One region of the Microbacterium canaveralium genome, then DNA from elsewhere that is predicted to be linked to it. Evidence: predicted binding sites of a transcription regulator. Region 1 holds the regulator's gene; each other region holds the start of a gene.

Region 1 (6,832 bases):
GCGTCAAGGTCGACGACATCGCGCACGTCGTGCTCGTCGGTGGCTCGACCCGCATGCCCGCGGTCGCCGAGCTCGTGAAGAAGGAGACCGGTCGCGACGCGAACAAGGGCGTCAACCCCGACGAGGTCGTGGCCGTGGGCGCAGCCCTGCAGGCCGGTGTCCTCAAGGGCGAGCGCAAGGATGTCCTTCTCATCGACGTCACCCCCCTGAGCCTCGGCATCGAGACCAAGGGCGGCATCATGACCAAGCTCATCGAGCGCAACACCGCCATCCCGACCAAGCGCAGCGAGACCTTCACCACCGCCGACGACAACCAGCCGTCGGTCGCGATCCAGGTCTTCCAGGGCGAGCGCGAGTTCACCCGCGACAACAAGCCGCTGGGAACCTTCGAGCTCACCGGAATCGCCCCGGCTCCCCGTGGCATCCCGCAGGTCGAGGTCACCTTCGACATCGACGCCAACGGCATCGTGCACGTGTCCGCGAAGGACAAGGGCACCGGCAAGGAGCAGTCGATGACCATCACCGGTGGCTCGTCGCTGCCCAAGGAGGACATCGAGCGCATGGTCCGCGAGGCCGAGGAGAACGCGGCGGAAGACAAGAAGCGCCGCGAGTCCGCCGAGACCCGCAACCAGGCCGAGACCCTGTCGTACTCGATCGAGAAGCTGATCAAGGACAACGAGGACAAGCTGCCCGAAGAGGTCAAGAACGACGTCCAGGCCGACGTCGACGCCCTCAAGACGGCTCTCGCCGGTGACGACGACGACGCGGTCAAGACCGCGTTCGACAAGCTGAACGCCAGCCAGGGCAAGCTCGGCGAGGCCATCTACGCCTCGTCGCAGGCTCAGGGCGAGCCGGCCGACCCCAACGTCGGTCAGCCCGGCAACGGCGAGACGCCGAACCCCGAGGAAGACGTCATCGACGCCGAAGTCGTCGACGACGACACCGACGACAAGAAGTAAGCGACAGATCCCATGGCACACAAGGACGACGAACAGCCCCAGGGCTCGGGCGCCGGTCCTGACGAGACGACGGGGCCGGAGGAGAACACCTCCGGCCCCGCGCCGTCGGGCGAGCAGACCCCGGATGCCGAAGGCCTGACGATCGAAGACATCCTCGGCGCCGAGCAGACGCCCGAGGCCGCCGCAGAGGGGGCTTCCTCCGACAAGGAGGCCTCGCTGCTGATCGACCTCAAGCGCCTGCAGGCCGAGTACGCCAACTACCGGCGGCGCACCGAAGAGCAGCGCGAGCGCGAGATCGAGCGCGCCAAGGGCGAGGCCGTGAAGGGCCTGCTGCCCGTCATGGACGACCTCGACCGTGCCGAGAAGCACGGCGACCTCGTCGAGGGCACCCCCTTCTCCGCGATCGGCGACAAGGTGCGGGCCGTGGCCGAGCGCCTCGGCGTCGTCTCGTACGGCACCGCCGGCGAGCCCTTCGACCCGCAGCACCACGAGGCGATCTTCCAGGCGCCCACTCCGGGTGTGACCCAGGCCACGGTGCTCGAGGTCGTCGAGGTCGGTTACCGCCTCGGCTCCGTCGAGCTGCGACCGGCCAAGGTCGTCGTCGCCGTGCCGGTCGAGTAGGAGGACGCATGGCGAGTCAGGACTGGTTCGACAAGGACTTCTACAAGGTCCTCGGTGTCGACAAGGACGTGAGCGCTGCCGATCTGAAGAAGACGTACCGCAAGCTCGCGCGCCAGTACCACCCCGACTCGAACCCGGGTGACGCGAAGGCCGAGGCCAAGTTCAAGGAGATCAGCGAGGCCTACTCGGTGCTCAACGACCCCGAGCAGCGCGAGGAGTACGACCAGATCCGGGCAATGGGCTCCGGGGCGCGCTTCTCGGCACCCGGGACCGCGAGCGGTGGCGGCTTCGACGACGTGTTCAGCCGCTTCGGGCAGCAGCGCGGGGGAGCGACGGGCGGATTCGAGGACTTCTTCTCGATGTTCGACCAGCAGGGCGGCGGCTTCGGCTCCGGCCGGTTCGGTCAGCCGTCCGGCGGGTACCGCGGATTCGGCGGTCCGCAGCGAGGCGCCGACGTCACGGCGCGAACGACGCTCGACTTCATCACCGCCGCAAAGGGCGAGACGATCACCCTGCAGGGCGAGGACGGCGTGCCGTTCAAGGTCAAGATTCCCGCGGGCGTCTCCGACGGCCAGAAGATCCGGCTCCGCGGTCGCGGTCGTCCCTCCCCGGACGGCGGCGAGAGCGGTGACATCGTGGTGACGGTCGCTGTCCGGCCCCACCCGGTGTTCTCCCGCGACGGGCTCAACCTGCGGCTGACGGTCCCCGTCACCTTCACCGAGGCGGCGCTCGGAGCGACGATCGAGGTGCCGACCCTCGGGGGCGAGCCCGTGCGGCTGCGCGTGGCGCCGGGCACTCCGTCGGGCCGCGTGCTGCGCGTCAAGGAGCGTGGCATCCATTCGTCCAAGGGGACGGGCGACCTGCTCGCGGAGGTCCAGGTGGCCGTTCCCGACCACCTCGACGACGCCGCCCGCGAGGCCCTCGAGCGCTTCCACGCGCTCGAACCGAAAGAGAATCCCCGCGCCGACCTGATGGCCAAGGCGCGGCAGTAACGCTGGACTCCTGGCATCCGCCACAATCGGATGCCAGGAGCCGGCGATCGATGCGAGAGGAGAGGCCGTGTCCCAGAAGGAAATCGACGAGGACGCGCCGATCTTCGCGATCGCCGTGGCAGCCGAGCTGTCGAACATGCACCCGCAGACCCTGCGGCAGTACGACCGGCTCGGTCTGGTCGTGCCCGCTCGCACGCAGGGCGGATCCCGGCGTTATTCGAGCCGTCACGTGCAGCAGCTGCGCGAGGTCGCTCGCCTGTCGGGCGAGGGCATGAGCCTGCCCGCGATCGCGCGGTTGCTCGCGCTCGAGGAGCAGGTGCACGACCTCGCTCGCCGCGTCAACGATCTCGAACGCCAGCTCCTCGCCGAGCGTCAATCGCGTCCGGGCGCGCGCGTGTTCGCCGCCGGGGCGACCGGCTCGGTCGTGACGCTGCCGCACGGGGCGCGCGTGCGGCGTGCGACGGACATCGTGCTGTGGCGTCCTCGCGGCGTCTTCGATCACGACGAGGACTGACGCAGCACGAACCGATCATCGGGTGAAGAGCGTCCGAGGTAGTCTGTCAACGGTCGACAGTTGGGAGCAGACGTGTCGGAGCTTCGACCCCTCGCCATGGGCGACCAGATCGCGCATCGCCTGCGCGTCGAGATCATCCGCGGCGTCATCCCGCCGGGCACGCACCTGGCGGAAGACAGCCTGGCCGCGCGCTTCGACGTGAGCCGCGGACCGGTGCGAGACGCCCTCCGTCAACTGGAGGTCGAGGGTCTCGCCGAAGACAGGCGCAAGCGCCTGTACGCGCGGGCCATGGACCTGCGCGACGTGGAGGAGCTCTACGTCGTGAGGGAGGCGCTGGAATCGCTCGCCATCCGCTTGGCCATCCAGAACGCGAGCGCAAGCGACTGGGATCGCGTGCAGCGCATCGTCGATGGCATGTCGGCCGCCGCGAGCAGCGACGACGGCGAGCGTTTCGCGGAGCTCGACATGGAGTTCCACACCAGCTTCTACACCAACTCGCAGAACCGCCGTCTGGTGGACGCGTGGCGTCCGTACCAGCGCATCTTCGCGATCTTGTTCGAACTGAGCGACACCTCCGACATCGCCTCCGCGACCGAGGACCACCAGGGGTTCCTCGACGTCATCCGGACGGGAGACGTGGATGCCGCCGTCCACCGCCTGCGCCTCCATCTGACGCTCGCGAAGGGGCACGTCCGCGACGTGCTGCGAGGTCTCGCGGCAGGCTCCACCGCCTGACGCGCGCGCCCACCCGGTGCGGACGCGGCGGAGGCCACCCCGCTCGTCCGACGATTCCGCGCGCCGTTCGACGGTGACGCGCCCAGCCGTCGCGCGCGCATGCGGGCCCTCGCGCGACGGACGCAAAGGGGCGGCACCGCGTATTGACACCCACCGATCCCGCCCATATGGTAACTGTTAACAGTAGACAGATCGTTCGATGGTGATCGGTTCTTCGGATCCCCTCGCCGTCCAGAAGGGCTCCGCAAGATGACCTCCGCCTCCTCCGCCGTCGGTGACGGCCGCACCGTGATCGTCGGACCCGTGCGTTACGCCGAGCTGTGCGGTTCCGGTCGGCAGCTGCTGCTCGACCACGGGTTCACCCTCGTCGAGAACGAGGCGACGGTGCCGTGGACGCAGCCCGAGCTGCACGCCCTTCTCGCCGGCGCCGACGCCGCGGTCGCGGGCGTGGAGGTCTACGACAGCGCCGCCCTCGCCCACGCCGACCGGTTGCAGATCATCTCGCGCCTCGGTGTCGGCCTCGACAACATCGACCTCGACGAGACGCGAATCCGTGGCATCCACGTCGTCAACGTCCCCGGCGGCAACGCCGCCGCGGTGGCCGAACTGGCGATCGGTTTCATGATCGCCGTGCTGCGCCGTCTGCCCGAGATGGATGCTGCGACGAAGGCCGGCCGCTGGGACCGCTTCGTCGGACGCGAACTGGCAGGCAAGTCCATCGGCCTCATCGGATTCGGCGCGATCGCTCAGCTCGTCGCCCGCCGTCTGCACGGCTTCGACGTCGCGGTCACCGCGTACGACCCGTTCGCCGACGAGGCCGCCGCCGCGCGACTAGGTGTCCGCCTCGCGGACAGCGCGGCTGCGGCGGTCGCTGACGTCGACATCGTCAGCGTGCACGCGCCCCACACCGCCGCGACCCACCACATCGTCGATGACACCCTCATCGACGCGATGCGCGAGGGCACGATCCTGATCAACACCGCGCGCGGTGGGCTCGTCGACCAGGCCGCGCTCGTGCGGGGTCTGGCATCCGGTCGCGTCGCCGGCGCGGGCCTCGACGTCTTCGAGGTCGAGCCCGCCTCGGCCGAGAACCCCCTCTTCGCTCACCCGAACGTTGTCGTCGCGCCGCACGCGGCGGCGGACAGCCGCGAAGCGTACGAGCGCATCGGCCTGGCCACGGCCCGGGCGATCGTCGACGTCTTCGCCGGGCGCCTTCCCGAGGCGCTCGTCGCATAACTCCTGCTGCAATCACACACCCCGAGAGGAACACCGATGTTCACTACACCGCACACCCGACGCGTCGTCGCGGGACTGGCCGCCGCAGGCGCCGTCGTACTCGCGCTGACCGGATGCGCCGGCGGAGCAGGCGGCGATGACGCCCCCGTCTCCGAGATCACCGTCGTGGCCGCCAACAGCCCCTGGGTCGAGGGGGTGAAGACGCTCGCGACGAAGTACAAGGACGAGACGGGGATCACCGTCAACATCGAGGCCTACGGCAACGAGCAGCTCAACGACAACTACAAGGTCAAGCTCAACGCGTCGTCCTCCGACTTCGACGTCATGGCGTTCCAGGTGCAGGACGTGATGCGGGAGTTCTCGCGCAACGGCTGGCTCGCCGATATGACCGACTACGTCTCCTCGGATGCCGCGTGGAACTGGGAAGACTTCCAGCCGGCGGCCCGCGACGCGGTGCAGCTCGACGGCACCGTCTACGGAGTCCCCGTCATGACCGAGCGCCAGATCGTCTACTACCGCACCGACCTCCTGGAGGCGGCCGGCATCCCGGTTCCGGAGACACTCGACGAGCTCGAGTCGGCCGTCGCCGCTCTCAACAAGCCCGACGCCGGCGTGTACGGCATCGCGATGCGCGGCTCGCGCGTGCCGCTGGTGACGCAACTGTCGTCGTTCTTGTACAGCTATGGCGCCGACTTCCAGGACGCGGACGGTAACGCCAGCATCGACACGCCCGAGGCGGTCGAGGCCATCCAGCTCTACGGCGACCTGCTCAGCAAGTACGGCCCTCCCGGAGCAACCAACATGGGCTGGGTCGAGGCATCCGCGCTGTTCGCCCAGGGCAAGGCGGCGTTCTACATCGACGCCGACAGCCAGGCCTATACCTTCCTCGACTCGAGCAAGAGCAGCGTCGTCGACACCGTCGGCTTCGCTCAGTTCCCGGCGGGTCCCGCGGGCTCCCACTTCTACAACATCGTTTCCCAGACGGTCGGTATCAACGAGTTCTCCACCAAGAAGGATGCCGCGTGGGACTTCATCAAGTGGGTGACCAACGAGGAGAACACCACGTGGCTGCTCGCCAATGAGACCGTTCCGGGCGCGCGACAGTCGGCGTGGGCCGACGATGCCGCCGTGGCGTCCTTCCCTGCCGGACTCGTCGACATCGTCCGCAACGTCGCCGACCACGGCGTCGGCCATGACCGTCCGCGCCTCGAGCAGGTCGCGGCGGCGCGCGAGATCGTCGGCGGCCCCGTGATCACCGCGATCGAAGGAGGGGACGTCGCCGGGGCAGCGGCATCCGCCAACTCCCAGTTCCAGGACCTCCTCGACTCCGAGAAGTGACCTGACGGGGCCCCGGCGACGCCGCCGGGGCCCCGTCCCCGACCGAAAGAGGAACGATGGCGACCCTCACCGCCTCACGCCGTCGCGTCACCCCCGCGACCCGAGCCGTCGACTGGATCGACGCGCATCTGAAATGGATACTCATCGCCCCGTCGGTGGTGTTCATCGCCCTGCTGATCGCCTTCCCGATCGGCTACACCGTGTTCCTCTCGATGACCGACTCCGCGGGAGCCGTCTCACGACCGTTCCGGTTCGTCGGGTTCGAGAACTACATCGGCTGGCTGACCGACACCGAGCGGTTCTGGCCGGCCGTCGGGCGCACCGCCTACTTCACCGGCATGGCCCTCGCCCTCGAGATCGTCCTCGGTCTGGCCATCGCGCTCCTGCTACGCAAGACGTTCCGCGGTCAGAGCCTGGTGCGCGTCTTCATCCTCCTG
Region 2 (6,832 bases), 1.0 Mb from region 1:
GACGGTGAGGCGGTCGGTCGGCAGGCCCAGGGATGCCACCGCGGAGACGATCTCGGCGGCCGGCCGACGATCCACGGGGACGACGCCCGTCGCCAGATGCAGCGTCCGCGTCACGCCCGCGGCGGCGGCCAGGGCGGCGAGCGCGTCGCCATCCGGCGTGTCGTTGATCCACAACGTGTGGAATCCCGCCGCTTCGACGGCCGGCGCGATCTCGGCGACGGCGGCGGGACCGAGCGAGCCCGCGAGACCGATCGAGACGACACCGCGCGTCACGACACGCCTCCCGCGGCCGGCAGCGCGACGGCGACCTGACCCACGGCGGCGAAGAAGACATGCAGGTCGACGTCGTCGGTGGGGAGCAGCACGACGTCGTCCACCCCGGCAGCCTGGAAGCGCGCGACGCCCTCGGCGACCTCGCTGACCGACCCCGCGAGCGCGCGCTCCGCGGCATCCGGCCGGTCCTCGAGCACGGCGGAGACCCTCTCGGACGCCCCGGGGCCGAACGCCGTCAGGACGTACGCGACCACGTCGGGAGCGCCCTCGCGTCCCGCCTCGGTCCAGCCCTCGCGGACGGTGCGCACGGCCTCGGCGATCTCGTCGACCGTGTGACGGCTGTCGAGGATCACACCGTCGGCGACGGCACCGGCGAGGTGCAGCGTCTTCGGTCCTTCCGCGGCCGCGTACACCCGCGGCGGGACGACCGGCGGCCAGTCGAGCGAGACGTCGCGCAGCCGCACGTAACGCCCCTCGGTGCTGACGGTGTCGCCGGCCAGGAGCGCACGCAGAGCGGGCAGTTGCTCCTGCATGAGGGTGAGCGGCGAGGCGGCCTTCGCGCCGATCTGCCGCATCCAGTCCTGCACGCCGTGTCCGAAGCCGGGCAGCAGGCGCCCCGGGAAGATGCGCTCGATCGTGGCGACCTCCATCGCCGAGGCGGCGACGTTGCGCAGCGGGAACGGCGCGATGCCGACGCCCACGCGGAGGTGGTCGGTCGCGGCGAGCGCCGCCGCGGCGGCCGCCCACGCCGACGAGCGGAAGCAGTCCTCCCACAGCCAGAGCTCGGGCACGCCCTCCCCCTCGGCCACCCGGGCGGCCTCGCGCAGTTCCTCGGGCGGGTGCGGGTACGGGCTGAAGATCGTGCCGATGCGACTCATACCCCTACTCTGCCGTGCCCCACTGACATTCGGCAGCGGGCGGCCACCCAGGCGCCCGGGGCACCCGGTCCGGCGTGTGCCGAACTCCGGAGAAACCCGGCATCGCCGCCTCCACGCCGCGGCCAGGGCGCTGGATCGCCACGAAACTCCGGAGTTCGGCACGCACCGCGCCGGCACCCGAAACGGCGAAGGCCCTCGGAACCCGAAGGGTCCGAGGGCCGACACCAGCCGTTACGCGGCGAGTGCCTCCACCGCGGCCCGGACGACGAACCCGGATGCCGTGGCATCCACCGTCACCGCTCCCCCGTCGACCAGCTCACCAGCGACGAACAGGTCGGCGATGCGATCGTCAATCTCGCGCTGGATGACCCGGCGCAGCGGCCGTGCACCGTACTCGGGCTCGTATCCGACCTCGGCGAGGCGGTCGATCGCGGCATCCGTCACCTCGAGCGACACCTCGCGCGAAGCGAGACGCTTCGACGTGCGCTCGAGCAGCAGCCGGACGATGTCGCGCAGCTGCTCCTTCTCGAGCTTGCGGAACATCACGATGTCGTCGATCCGGTTCAGGAACTCGGGCCGCATGGCCTCGCGCAGCTTCCCCATGACGCGGTCGCGCAGGTCGGCGTCGTCGAACTCCCGCCCGGTCGTGGTGAACCCGATGGCTCCCGAACGGGATGCCAGGTACTCGCTGCCAAGGTTCGAGGTCATCACGATCACCGTGTTGCGGAAATCGACCGTGCGTCCCTGGCCGTCGGTCAGGCGCCCGTCGTCGAGCACCTGCAGCAGCAGGGTGAAGACGTCGGGGTGGGCCTTCTCGATCTCGTCGAACAGCACGACCGAGTAGGGGTTCCGGCGCACGCGCTCGGTGAGCTGTCCGGCCTCGTCGTAGCCGACGTATCCCGGAGGGGCACCGATGAGGCGCGACACGGTGTGCCGTTCGCCGAACTCGCTCATGTCGAAACGGATCACGGCGGAGTCGTCGTCGAACAGCGATCCGGCGAGCGCCTTCGCGAGCTCGGTCTTTCCGACACCGGTGGGTCCGAGGAACAGGAACGATCCGACGGGACGGTTCTCGTCACCCATGCCCGTGCGGTTGCGACGCACGGCCTTGGCGACCGCGGTGACCGCGGCATCCTGCCCGATGACCCTCGCGTGCAGGTCGTCCTCGAGGTGCGCGAGACGTCCGCGCTCGGAAGCGGTCAGACGCGACACCGGGATGCCGGTGGCCCGGCTGATCACCGAGGCGATCTCGGACTCGTCGACCACCGCGTCGGGGCGCGGGGCGGACGTGGCCTTCTCGAGCCGCTCCTGCACCGCGGTGATCTCGTCGCGGATGCGAGACGCCTCTTCGTAGTGCTCCGCCGAGACGGCGGCGTTCTTGTCGGCCTCGAGCGTGGCCAGACGCTCCACCAGGGCGGACACGTCCACCTTGGCGCCCAGGCGCAGACGCAGGCGCGCACCGGCCTGGTCGATGAGGTCGATCGCCTTGTCGGGCAGCACGCGGTCGGGAAGGTACCGGTCGCCGAGCTCCACCGCGGCGCGCAGCGCGTCGTCGGTGTACGTCACGGCGTGGTGCTCCTCGTAGGCCGAGCGGAGGCCGCGCAGGATCTCGACCGCGTCGGGGATCGAGGGCTCGCCCACCCGCACGGGCTGCAGGCGCCGCTCGAGAGCGGGGTCCTTCTCGATCGTCCGGTACTCCTTGAGCGTGGTGGCTCCCACCAGGTGCAGCTCGCCACGAGCGAGGCGCGGCTTCAGGATGTTTCCGGCATCCATCGCTCCGTCGCCACCGGCGCCGGCGCCCACGATCGTGTGCACCTCGTCGATGAAGACGACGAGCTTGCCGGACTGAGCGGCGATCTCGTCCATCGTCTGGGTGAGACGCTCCTCGAAGTCGCCGCGGTAGCGGGCGCCGGAAAGCATCGCGGCCAGGTCGATCGACACGACGCGCGTGTCGCGCAGCTGCTCGGGGACGCTGCCCTCGACGATCGCGCGGGCGAGTCCCTCGACGACGGCGGTCTTGCCGACGCCGGCCTCACCGATCAGCACGGGGTTGTTCTTCGTGCGGCGGCTGAGGATCTCGATGGTCTGCTCGATCTCGTCGGCGCGGCCGATCACCGGGTCGAGGCGGCCGTCCGCGGCGAGCGCGGTGAGGTCGGTACCGAAGCGATCCAGGTTGGGGGTCGTGGATGCCGTCTCCTCGGGCGCGGAGGGCTGCTCGCCGCCGACGACGGTCTCGCGCACCCCCTGCGTCAGGGCCTCGGCGGTGACACCGGCCTGGGCCAGGATCTGACCGGCCGGGGCGTCCTGCGCGAGGACGAGCGCGAAGAACAGGTGGTCGGGGTCGACGTAGGTCGATCCGGCCGCGCGGGCGACCTGGAAGGCGTGGAACAGGGCGCGTTGGACCGACCCCGCCACGACGGCGCCGTCGACGTCGGCGGCGGGACCGGCGGCCGGGAGGCGGCTCTCGGCGGCGCGGGCGATCGCGGCGGGGTCGGCGCCGAGACGGGCGACGGCTTCGCGAGCGGGCGACTGCCCGACGAGCACGTGCAGGACGTGCAGCGCGTCGAGTTCCCGCTGGCCGCGGCCCAGCGCGTAGCGACCGGCGTCCTGCAGCGCCTCTTGCGTGCGCGCGCTCAGGAACCGGCTGAGGTCGATCGAGCGCTCGGCGCGGGCCCGCTCACCGGCGAGGTAGCGCGCGAGGAACTCGTCGAACGACTGGGCGCCGTTGTCCCCGGCGCCGGGGGTGACATCTTCGGGCAATTCCGTCTCCTGTGATACGTGAGTGGAGTCGACTCAATTTTGAGACTTGAGCGACTGCGTATCAAGTTCAACGGTGCGGCTCCGAGGATATTCCCGGCGATCGCGCGTCAGGCCCGGAGCCGCGGGTCCGGCTCGTTCCACAGCTCCGCCGTCTGGAGGATCCAGAACACGGCGAACAGGACGAGCGCCGCCGCCTCGCCCACGAACAGCCAGGGCACGGGCCGCACGATGTCGGCTCCCCCGGCCGCCGCTGCGAGCGTGACACCGAGCCCCACCAGGGAGAGCAGGATGCCGATCGCCACCGCTGCGTACGCCGGGCGAAACCGCTCCGGTGCGCGCTGCGGGCGCCACGCGGCGATCGCGGCCACCGCTCCCACGAGAAGGAAGAACCCGACGGCGGCGACGTTGTGCCCGGCGGCGAGGAAGGACGTCGGGGCGACAGCCGCCCACACGATCACCCCCACGACGAGTGTCGCGACGGCGCCCGCCGTGAGCACGACTCCGCGGGACATCGTGCCCTGCACGATCGACAGCACGACCCCGGCGATCACGCCGACGAGGACGACGGATGCCACCGCGACACCGTTGTTCACCGCGGTGGGAATGGTCGCCGGCGGAACGCACCGGACGAGCTCGCCGCAGACCTCGGACTCGAGAGTGGTCGGGACCACGGCGATCACGAGCGCCAGCACCGCGGCCACGTCGAGAAGGCCCTGCTCGACGCTGTGGCCCGACAGCGCGACGAAGGCCGCGGCGACCACGAAGAGAGCGGCCACGAACATCGGCCCCGCCGGGGTGTAGTACGCGGCGCTCAGCGACGGGAGCGGGCCCCCGACCATCGCCTGCATCCCCACCGCGACGGCCAGAAGCAGGGTCGCGGCGAGGATCGTCAGCCGCACGTACCGATAGGTGCGCTGCGTCGACGTGGTGCGGATGCGCATGCCCACATCCTGTCAGCGAGCCCCGACGTTCCCGCGCGCCGCTCTGCGACAATGCCCGGATGCGCGAGTTTCTCCACGGCGCCCGGATGCTCCTCCGCGGCCTCGGCCAGTGGCGCCGCTCCCCCGGCGCGATGGCGCTCGGACTCATCCCCGGATTCCTCGTCGGGCTGGTCTTCGGCGCCGCCCTCGTCGGCTGGGGCATCCTCCTCGGCGAGGTCGTGGACGACTGGACGCCCTTCGCGAACACCTGGGATCCGCTCTGGGCCACCGTCCTGCGCACCGCGATCGCGGTCGCCTCGTTCGGGGCGGTCGCGTTCCTCGCGATCGTGTCGTTCACGGCGGTGACCCTCGCGGTCGGCGAGCCGTTCTACGACCGGATCTGGCGTGCCACTGAACTCACGGCGACGGGCCGGATCCCGGATGCCGAGTACGGCTTCTGGCGCGCGGCCGGAGACGCCGTGCGCCTCATCGCCCGCGGCGCGCTCGCCGCCCTGGCCGCGTGGCTGCTCGGACTCATCCCGTTCGTCGGCGGCGTCCTCGGCTTCACCACCGGTCTCCTGCTGACCGGATGGCTGCTCGCCGACGAGCTGACCTCGCGCGCTCTGTCCGCGCGCGGGCTGGACCGCCGCGCTCGCCGCGCCGTCCTCCGCGACAACCGCGCGCGAGCCCTGGGTTTCGGTGTGGCGACGCAGCTCTGTTTCCTCGTGCCGCTCGGCGCGATCGCGGTCATGCCGGCCGCGGTGGCCGGGAGCACCCTGTGGACGCACGCGGCTCTCCGCGAGACTCCCCCCGCCGCGGACCGGGCGCCCGACGCGGCACGATAGCCTGGAGCGACCGAAGGGATCCCCTATGTTCATCGTCTCGCTCATCCTGTTCGTCGGCGGCATGCTGCTCACGGGCCTGTCGTTCTCGCTCGCCGCGCCCGCGCTGTTCTTCGCCCTCGGCATCCTGCTGGTGGCCGCCTCCCTCGCGCTGCCGTTCCACTTCGGCACCCGGTAATCGCCGCCTACGACGCCCCGGTGACCTTCTCGTTCGACGACGTCCGCCGCTGGCCCGACCTCGAGGGTCCGGACCTCGTCGCGGTGGATGCCGCCGATCGCCTGATCCTCGACGAATCCGCCGCCGCGCGGCGCGACGTCCCCGACGGAACGCTCGTCGTCATCGACGACGCCTACGGAGCGCTGACCCTGGGCGCCGCTTCGGACGGAGCCCGCGGCATCCGCGTGCACCAGGACGCCCTCACCGGCGAACGGGCACTCGCTGCCAATGCCTCCCGCGTCGGACTCGACGATGCGTTCTCGTCCCACGGTCTGGATGCCGACCTCGTCCGCGACGCGCGGGTCGTCCTCCTGCGTCTGCCCCGGTCGCTCCGCGGACTCGACGACATCGCGGGTCTGATCGCCGCGCATGCCCACCCCGACGTCGTGGTGTTCGCGGGCGGCCGGATCAAGCACATGACGCCCACGATGAACGACGTGCTGCGGGCGCGCTTCGACCGCGTCGACGTCACGCACGCCCGACAGAAGTCGCGTGTCCTCGTTTCCCGCGGCCCGCACGACGGCGCAGACCCGCAGCCCGAGGCGGCCGCGGTGGACGGGCTGGAGGTCCGCGCTTTCGGCGGCGTCTTCGCGGGCGCGTCGATCGACATCGGCACGCGTCTGCTGCTGGCCCACCTGCCCGAACCGACAGCCCCCGAGGCCATCGACTACGCGTGCGGGAGCGGGGTCGTGGCCGCGGCGCTCGCGATGCGGCATCCCCACCTTCGGGTAATCGCGTGCGACCAGTCGGCCGCCGCGGTGGCCTCCGCGCGCGCGACGGCCGCGGCCAACGGCGTCGCCGACCGTGTCGAGGTCGTCCGCGACGACATGCTCGGCGCACAGCCCGACGGCAGCGCGCGGTTCATCGCTCTGAACCCGCCGTTCCATTCCGGCTCCGCGATCAACGAGGGCATCGCACCGCGCTTCTTCGCCGACGCCGCCC
Region 3 (6,832 bases), 750 kb from region 1:
TCGAAGAGACCCCGGATGCCGTGCGCGACAGGGTCATCGAGACGAACCTCGTCGGCCACATGCGGGCGGCTCGCGCCGTGCTCCCCCACTTCCGGGCGCGCGGCGGGGGCACCATCGTCTTCGTCGGCTCGCTGTACTCCCAGGTCGCCGGCCCCTACGTTTCGTCGTATGTCGCGGCGAAGCACGGCCTGCTGGGCTTCGCACGGTCGCTGCGCCAGGAGATGCTCCCGCACCGCGGCATCCGCGTGAGGGTCGTGCTGCCGGCGAGCATCGATACGCCGATCTACCAGCGCGCCGCGAATCACACCGGCCGCACACCGTTCCCCCTGCCCCCGGTGGTCTCGGCGGACCGCGTCGCCCGCGCGATCGTGCGCGTCACGCGTGGACGCCGGCTCGAGGTCGGCGTGGGCGCGGCGCAGTTCGTGGCCCGCCCGCTGCAGGTGCTCGCTCCGCGCGTGTACGACCGATTCATCCGCGCGCTGCAGCATGCCCTCGGCCTGCGCCGGAGACCCGCCGCCCCGACCGCCGGCGCAGTCCTGGCACCGCAGCACGACCCGGGCGCCGTGAGCGGCGGCTGGCCCCGGTTCCCCGTCCGCCGTCCGCGCTGAAGGACCCGGATGCCAGGGCATCCGGGGTCCCGAGAGCTCACGCCGTCTCGAAGCCCTCGCGCTGGGTGTGCTCGTCGGCGACGCGCACGCCCCAGCGGTAGGCCAGCTTGCCGCCGAGCCAGCCCGAGACGCTGAGTCCCGACGCGGCGATCAGACTGAGCGCCAACGCCACGCCCGGGACGCGGCCGAGATCGAGCATGCGCACGAACAGGCCGATCGAGAACAGCACCATTGCGGTGACGTTCAGAGTCAGGTGCACCAGGGCCGTCCGACGTGCGGGAGTGCCCTTCGGGATGCGCGACATGTCCAGCAGGCCGAGCACCGACGCTCCCACCGCCCCGCCGAGCCCGATCGCGATGAGCCACCTCGACCCCGTCGCGAAGGAACGCGGGTCATCGGCGGCGAGGCCGAGCAGGTCGAACACGAGGCTCGACGACCACGCGCCGATCGGAATCGTCACGGCCACCGGGTGGAAGGGATGGCCGTACGGTCCCGCCACAATCGCGCGCGGCATCTTGGCGGCCCGCATCGCGAGAAAGCTCGCTCCGCGGCGCGGAGCCGAGGCCGTCGAGGGCCCCGGCATCGCGGCATCCACCCCGCTCATTCCTTGTGCAGCGCGTCCTGGGCGCGCCCCGCGAGCTTCTCGACCGTGTTGGGGAGCTCGGTCGTGCCGTAGAAGCGGACGTCAGGGTGCGTGGGCGGCGGCATCGGCACACCCGGCTCCGGTGAGGCGAGGTACGTGAACTCGCCCTTGCCGTCGGGGGTGGGGCCGGACGCCCAGCGGCCCTCGGCGGCAGCGGCACCGTCGGAGAAGTTGATGTACTGATACGACACGTCGCGGTCCTCCTTCTCGAGCGGGAAGTTGCTGGGCACGGGGAGGCTCTCGTAGCCCTCCTCCTGCAGTTCGGCCGCGGCCGCCGCCCACTGGTTCTGGTGCATCGTGTCGCGGGCCAGCAGGAACGCGAGAAGGTCCTTCACGCCGTGGTCGTCGGTCTGGTGGTAGAGCCGCGCGACCTGCACGCGTCCCTGCATCTCGGCGTTCGCGTTGGCCGTGAAGTCGGCGAGCAGATTGCCGCTGGCCGTGATGAAGCTGCCCTGCCACGGGTTTCCGTTGGAATCGACGGGTCGCGCTCCCGCGCCCGCGACGATGCCGTGCTGGATGTCGGTGCCACCGATGACCGCGGCCACGGTCGGGTCGTTCTGGACGGCTTCCTCGGTGATGCCGAGGGGCGACTTCTCGAGCAGCTGCGCGATCATGACCGCGAGCATCTCGACGTGGCCCATCTCTTCGGCGCCGATCCCGAAGACGAGGTCGCGGTACTTCCCGGGCATGTGCATGTTCCACGCCTGGAACTGATACTGCATGGCGACGGAGATCTCGCCGTACTGTCCGCCGAGCACCTCCTGCAGCTTGCGGGCGTAGACGGCGTCGGGCTTGTCGGGTGTAGCGGCGTGCTGGAGTTCCTGCCGGTGGAAGTACATCGTGCTCCTTCGTCGTCGGAACACCGCCCGGGGGGGTGCGGTGTCGACGACCACGAAACGGGGCGGCGAACCCGGCGACACGGGGGTTGCCATAGCGCTCCGACGGGAGCACAATCGCGCGCCCGCGGTCTTGGCACTCGCCACACGTGAGTGCTAATCTGACATCAAGTTGAGCGTAACGGACTCAACTTGAACATCCCTCCGGATGCCGGATCCGGACCGATCGAAAAGGAGAACGACCATGGCCACCTACGACCCCTTCCGCGACCTCGACCGCCTCGCGTCGACGCTCCTCGACACCCGCCGCGGCGGACCGCGACGCATGCCGATGGACCTGTACCGCGACGGCGACCACTACGTCCTGTCCGCCGACCTACCCGGCGTCGACCCGGGATCGGTAGACATCGATGTCGACGGCCAACTGCTCACCATCCGGGCAGAGCGCACCCTCGCAACCGGCGACGACGTCAAGTGGATCACGCGCGAGCGCGAGACCGCCTCGTTCGTGCGTCAGCTGAACCTCGGTCAGGGGATCGACACCGAACACATCAGCGCCACCTACCGAAACGGCGTCCTGTCGGTCATGATCCCGGTGAGCGAGAAGGCCAAGCCTCGGCGCATCGCCGTTTCGACCGAAGACGGCAACGACGTCATCGCCGCTCACGAGAGCACACCACAGCCGATCGAGCAGTGAGTACACGGAGGGGGTGACCGCGGGGTCGCCCCCTCCTCCCGTGTCAAGGGTCTCGGCGATCACCGCTCCCGCCCGCAGAGTGCTCCGGTGTCCGCGACCCTCTCCCCCCACGATCCGCTGGCCGCCGTCGACGCCGACGACAGGCTCTCCCTCCCCTTCACGCCGCGCGGCCCGGTGAGCGCCGCCGTCCTCCGGCATCTCGCCGGGGGCGCGCCCACCAACCACACCGCCCTGGCCGACCGCGCCGTCGCCGCCTCGACCGACGTCGAGACCGACGATGACCTGCAGCTCGCCCTCTTCGCGCTGTACGCCTCGGCGTACGGTTCGGTCGCGGCGTTCGATCCCGAGCGGGAATGGGATCCGTCGCTCCTCGCCACGCGTGGCGTCATCGAGCGGGCTTTCGAGGCGGCACTTCGCGCTCGCGTGCCGCAGCCCGAACTCCCCGCGACGACGATGGATGCCGTTGCGCGGGCGCTCTTCGCCCTGACCGCCGCCGACACCGGCCCGAGTCTCTCGCGCTACCTCGCGAAGAAGGCCACTCTCGATCAGGCGCACGAGTTCCTCGTGCAGCGATCGATCTACACCCTACGGGAGGCCGACCCCCACTCGTGGGCGATCCCGCGCTTGACCGGGCGCCCCAAGGCCGCCCTGGTGGAGATCCAGTCCGACGAGTACGGCGGCGGGAATCCTGGACGCGTGCACGCCGAACTCTTCGCCCGCGCGGTCCGCAGCGCCGGACTCTCGGACACGTACGGCGCCTACGTCGACGACGTTCCGGCCGTGACACTCGCCTCGCACAACGCGATGTCGATGTTCGGCCTCAATCGGCGTCTGCTCGGCGCGATCGTCGGCCACCTCGCGGCGTTCGAGATGACCTCCTCGGTCCCGAACCGCCTCTACGCCGAGGGCCTGCGCCGCCTCGGCTTCGACGACGACGTGTGCGGCTACTTCGACGAGCACGTCGAAGCCGACGCCGTCCACGAGCAGATCGCCGCCCGCGACCTCGCGGGAAGCCTCGCCGAAGATCGCCCCGACCTGCTCCCCGACATCCTTTTCGGCGCCGCGGTCTGCCTCAGCGTGGACGGTCGCGTCGGGGAGTACCTCCTCGACGCGTGGACGCGCGGCGAGTCGTCGCTGCGGCCAGAGGAGGTGCGATGACATCGGAGCCGCCGCGGATCACGGCCTATCCCGACGGTCCACTGCTCGTGCGGGGCGATGTCGACCTGCGCGACGTGGACGGCAACGCGATCGAGAAGCGTCGGCGAACGGTCGCTCTCTGCCGGTGCGGGCTGTCGACCATCAAGCCGTTCTGCGACGGGACCCACAAGCCCGCGGGGTTCCGCACCGAGGACTGATGCGTCTCGCCGCAGAGTACGTACTCCCGCTGCGGTGGGAGCACGACGACAGCCTGGACGACATGACCGCGTACCTCTGCACGTTGGCGGAATGGATCGACGTCACCGTCGTCGACGGATCGGACGCCCCCGTCTTCGCCGTCCACGCGACCGCATGGGCGGCCCACGTCCGACACGTCCGCCCCACCGTGGCGACGGGCGCGAACGGCAAGGTACGGGGCGTACTCACGGGAATTTCCCTCGCGCGGCACGAGCGCGTGATCCTGGCCGACGACGACGTCCGCTACGACCGGAACGGACTGGATGCCATCGTCTCCGCGCTCCGCGACGCCGACCTCGTCGCGCCGACGAACATCTTCCGTCCCCTCCCCTGGCACGCCCGGTGGGACACGGGCCGCTCACTCCTGAACCGCGCACTCCACCATGACTACCCCGGAACGTGCGGCGTCCGCCGCGCCGCGCTCGAGCGAACCGGCGGCTATGACGCCGACGCCCTCTTCGAGAACCTCGAGCTCGAACGGACCGTCCGCGCCGGGGGCGGCGCGATACGACAGCTCACCGACGTGTACGTCATGCGCCGCCCACCCACGCTCCGCCACTTCCTCGGCCAGAGGGTGCGGCAGGCCTACGACAGCCGCGCCCAGCCCGGACGCCTGCTCCTCGAACTGGCCCTCGCGCCGACCCTCCTCGCGCTGCGCCGACGTCCCGGCATCCTCATGCTCATCGCGTTCGGGATCGCCGTCGTCGCGGAGCGGGGGCGACGCCGTGGCGGCGGGCGGCGCATCTACCCGCGATCCGCGGCGGTCTGGGCACCGCTCTGGGTCGTCGAGCGTGCGGTCACGAGCTGGCTCGCGCTCGGCGCCCACGCCCGCGGAGGCGTGCGCTACGCCGGCACCCGGGTGCGGCACGCAGCGACCCCGCTCCGCGACCTCCGCCGCCGTCACTCCACGACGCGCGCCCCTTCTGCGGGCCGCGAAAGCTCGGCATCCAGGGCGTCCACGAGACCCGCGACAGTGTCGTCGATCGACGCCGGCTGACGGAACGCCCCGACCCGCTCGAGGTCGGCGAAGCCGTGCAGCGCCGACCGGACCTACCGCCCAGCACGTCCACGACGCGATGAGATCGCCCGCCGTGGCTCGGTCGCCGAAAAGTGAGCCGTCAAAGATCCTCGGGCGCGAGGTCTCCCTGTCCGTCCTCGCCGAGTTCGACGACGCCGGGGTCCTCCCCCTGCGAGTCCGTGCCGGTGGACTCGGGGTGCACGTCCTCGAGCGGGATGTCGGCATCGTCGGCGGGGATCTCCGCGGGGTCCGCACCCGTCGCGGTCGCGGGCGCGAGATCCGCGGGGTCCACGCCCTCGTCGAGTGCGGTGGTGGCATCCCATTCCGCCTGCGCGGGGTCGAGCGCCGGGTCGGGCTCGATCGAGGTGTCACCGTCGCGAAGCGGCTGAACGCCCGTGACACCGTCGGGAGCGGCGGGGATGTTCGGGTCGGACGAGACGTCGCTCATGAGGGGGATCCTTTCCATCGTCCGTGCGGCGATCGCACGCGTCGCCGCGAAGGCGACTCCCTCATCCAACGACGGCGGATCCTTCCCCTCCCGCCCCTTGACAGCATCGGCCCACCGCGCGTACCCGCGACGTTTTCGCTCCGAGGCCGGACCCTCGCGCGCGGCGTCCCTCAGCGACGTGAGCCCCGCGGGTGGGGGCAAGATATCCCGGTGCCGCGGACCGACCCCCGCGGAGGAGGGGCGACATGGGCCGAGTCCTCACCGCGAGTGCGAGCGGTGCCGACGACGTCGAAGCCGTGTGGCAGCAGTTCATCCCTGCCGCACGTCTGGAACACGTCGACCCCGTGCGAGTGCGTTTCCACTGGTCGTCGATCGAGACGGGTTCGCTGTCGCTCGTGCAGTACTCGCTTCACGCGGACGTGCGCTCGTGGATCCGACTCGAGGACCAGATCATGGCGTCGCAACTGGCGGCCCTGGACGCACGAGTCGTGACCGCCGGCCGCGACCTCGACGCGCGCCAGCCCTGGCTCACCGGCGATGGTCCCATGCACGCCCACTGGAGGGGGACCGGGAGGATCCGAGCGTTCCTCTTCGATCGGACGTCCGCGGAGCAGGTCGCGCGCGCCGTCTCGGGCGACGACCGACTCGTGCTCCGCTCCATCGACCCGGTCGCGCGCGACCGCGCCCTCGCCGCGACCTGGGAGCGGACCTTCGGCTACGTGGCATCCGCCCTGGCCGCCGGGCACGAGCAGCCTCTGGTGGCCGCAGAGCTCGAACGCCACGCCCTCATCTCGACACTCACGGCCTTCTCGACCACGTATCTGGAAGCGCTCGACCGCGCCAGCCAGCGGGCGGCGGCACCGCGGACAGTACGCAGGGCGCTCGCCTTCATCGACGCGCACGCCCACGAACCGATCACGATCGAGGACATCGCGGCGGCCGCCGGCATCTCCACGCGTGGCCTGCAACACGCCTTCCGTCGCGCCCTCGACACGACCCCGTCGCATCATTTGAGGACGGTTCGTCTGGCCGCCGCGCACCGCGACCTCCAGCGCGGTGAGGCGCACGTGAGCGAGGTGGTGCAACGATGGGGCTTTTCCAGCCCCTCACGGTTCGCGCGGTTCTACCGCGACATGTACGGGCGCAATCCGGGGCAAACGGTCCGGATGTTCTGACATCCGTCGCAT

The links. Region 1 encodes HspR, which represses chaperone genes until heat shock. Its sites were predicted from a motif close to AAGTTGAGTCNNNNNGACTCAACTT; they were not measured.
Region 2: the regulator HspR is predicted to act here: its motif matches at 3,927-3,951, upstream of ABC271_RS11410 (ATP-dependent Clp protease ATP-binding subunit).
Region 3: the regulator HspR is predicted to act here: its motif matches at 2,257-2,281, upstream of ABC271_RS12810 (Hsp20/alpha crystallin family protein).

Annotation. Positions count from the first base shown of each region.
Region 1 covers NZ_JBDFMA010000003.1:3,228,094-3,234,925, reverse strand. The annotation lists gene dnaK (molecular chaperone DnaK) at 1-959, shown strand, start outside; gene grpE (nucleotide exchange factor GrpE) at 972-1,580, shown strand; gene ABC271_RS16380 (DnaJ C-terminal domain-containing protein) at 1,589-2,572, shown strand; gene ABC271_RS16375 (heat shock protein transcriptional repressor HspR) at 2,640-3,086, shown strand; gene ABC271_RS16370 (GntR family transcriptional regulator) at 3,159-3,821, shown strand; gene ABC271_RS16365 (NAD(P)-dependent oxidoreductase) at 4,071-5,057, shown strand; gene ABC271_RS16360 (ABC transporter substrate-binding protein) at 5,094-6,395, shown strand; gene ABC271_RS16355 (carbohydrate ABC transporter permease) at 6,452-6,832, shown strand, end outside.
Region 2 covers NZ_JBDFMA010000003.1:2,178,582-2,185,413, forward strand. The annotation lists gene ABC271_RS11400 (LLM class flavin-dependent oxidoreductase) at 1-273, opposite strand, end outside; gene ABC271_RS11405 (LLM class flavin-dependent oxidoreductase) at 270-1,151, opposite strand; gene ABC271_RS11410 (ATP-dependent Clp protease ATP-binding subunit) at 1,383-3,911, opposite strand; gene ABC271_RS11415 (hypothetical protein) at 4,019-4,852, opposite strand; gene ABC271_RS11420 (EI24 domain-containing protein) at 4,912-5,676, shown strand; gene ABC271_RS11425 (hypothetical protein) at 5,702-5,851, shown strand; gene ABC271_RS11430 (class I SAM-dependent methyltransferase) at 5,872-6,832, shown strand, end outside.
Region 3 covers NZ_JBDFMA010000003.1:2,475,604-2,482,435, forward strand. The annotation lists gene ABC271_RS12795 (SDR family NAD(P)-dependent oxidoreductase) at 1-608, shown strand, start outside; gene ABC271_RS12800 (DUF2231 domain-containing protein) at 646-1,212, opposite strand; gene ABC271_RS12805 (manganese catalase) at 1,209-2,090, opposite strand; gene ABC271_RS12810 (Hsp20/alpha crystallin family protein) at 2,332-2,784, shown strand; gene ABC271_RS12815 (iron-containing redox enzyme family protein) at 2,902-3,942, shown strand; gene ABC271_RS12820 (CDGSH iron-sulfur domain-containing protein) at 3,939-4,139, shown strand; gene ABC271_RS12825 (glycosyltransferase family 2 protein) at 4,139-5,176, shown strand; gene ABC271_RS12830 (sugar ABC transporter ATPase) at 5,298-5,645, opposite strand; gene ABC271_RS12835 (helix-turn-helix transcriptional regulator) at 5,891-6,820, shown strand.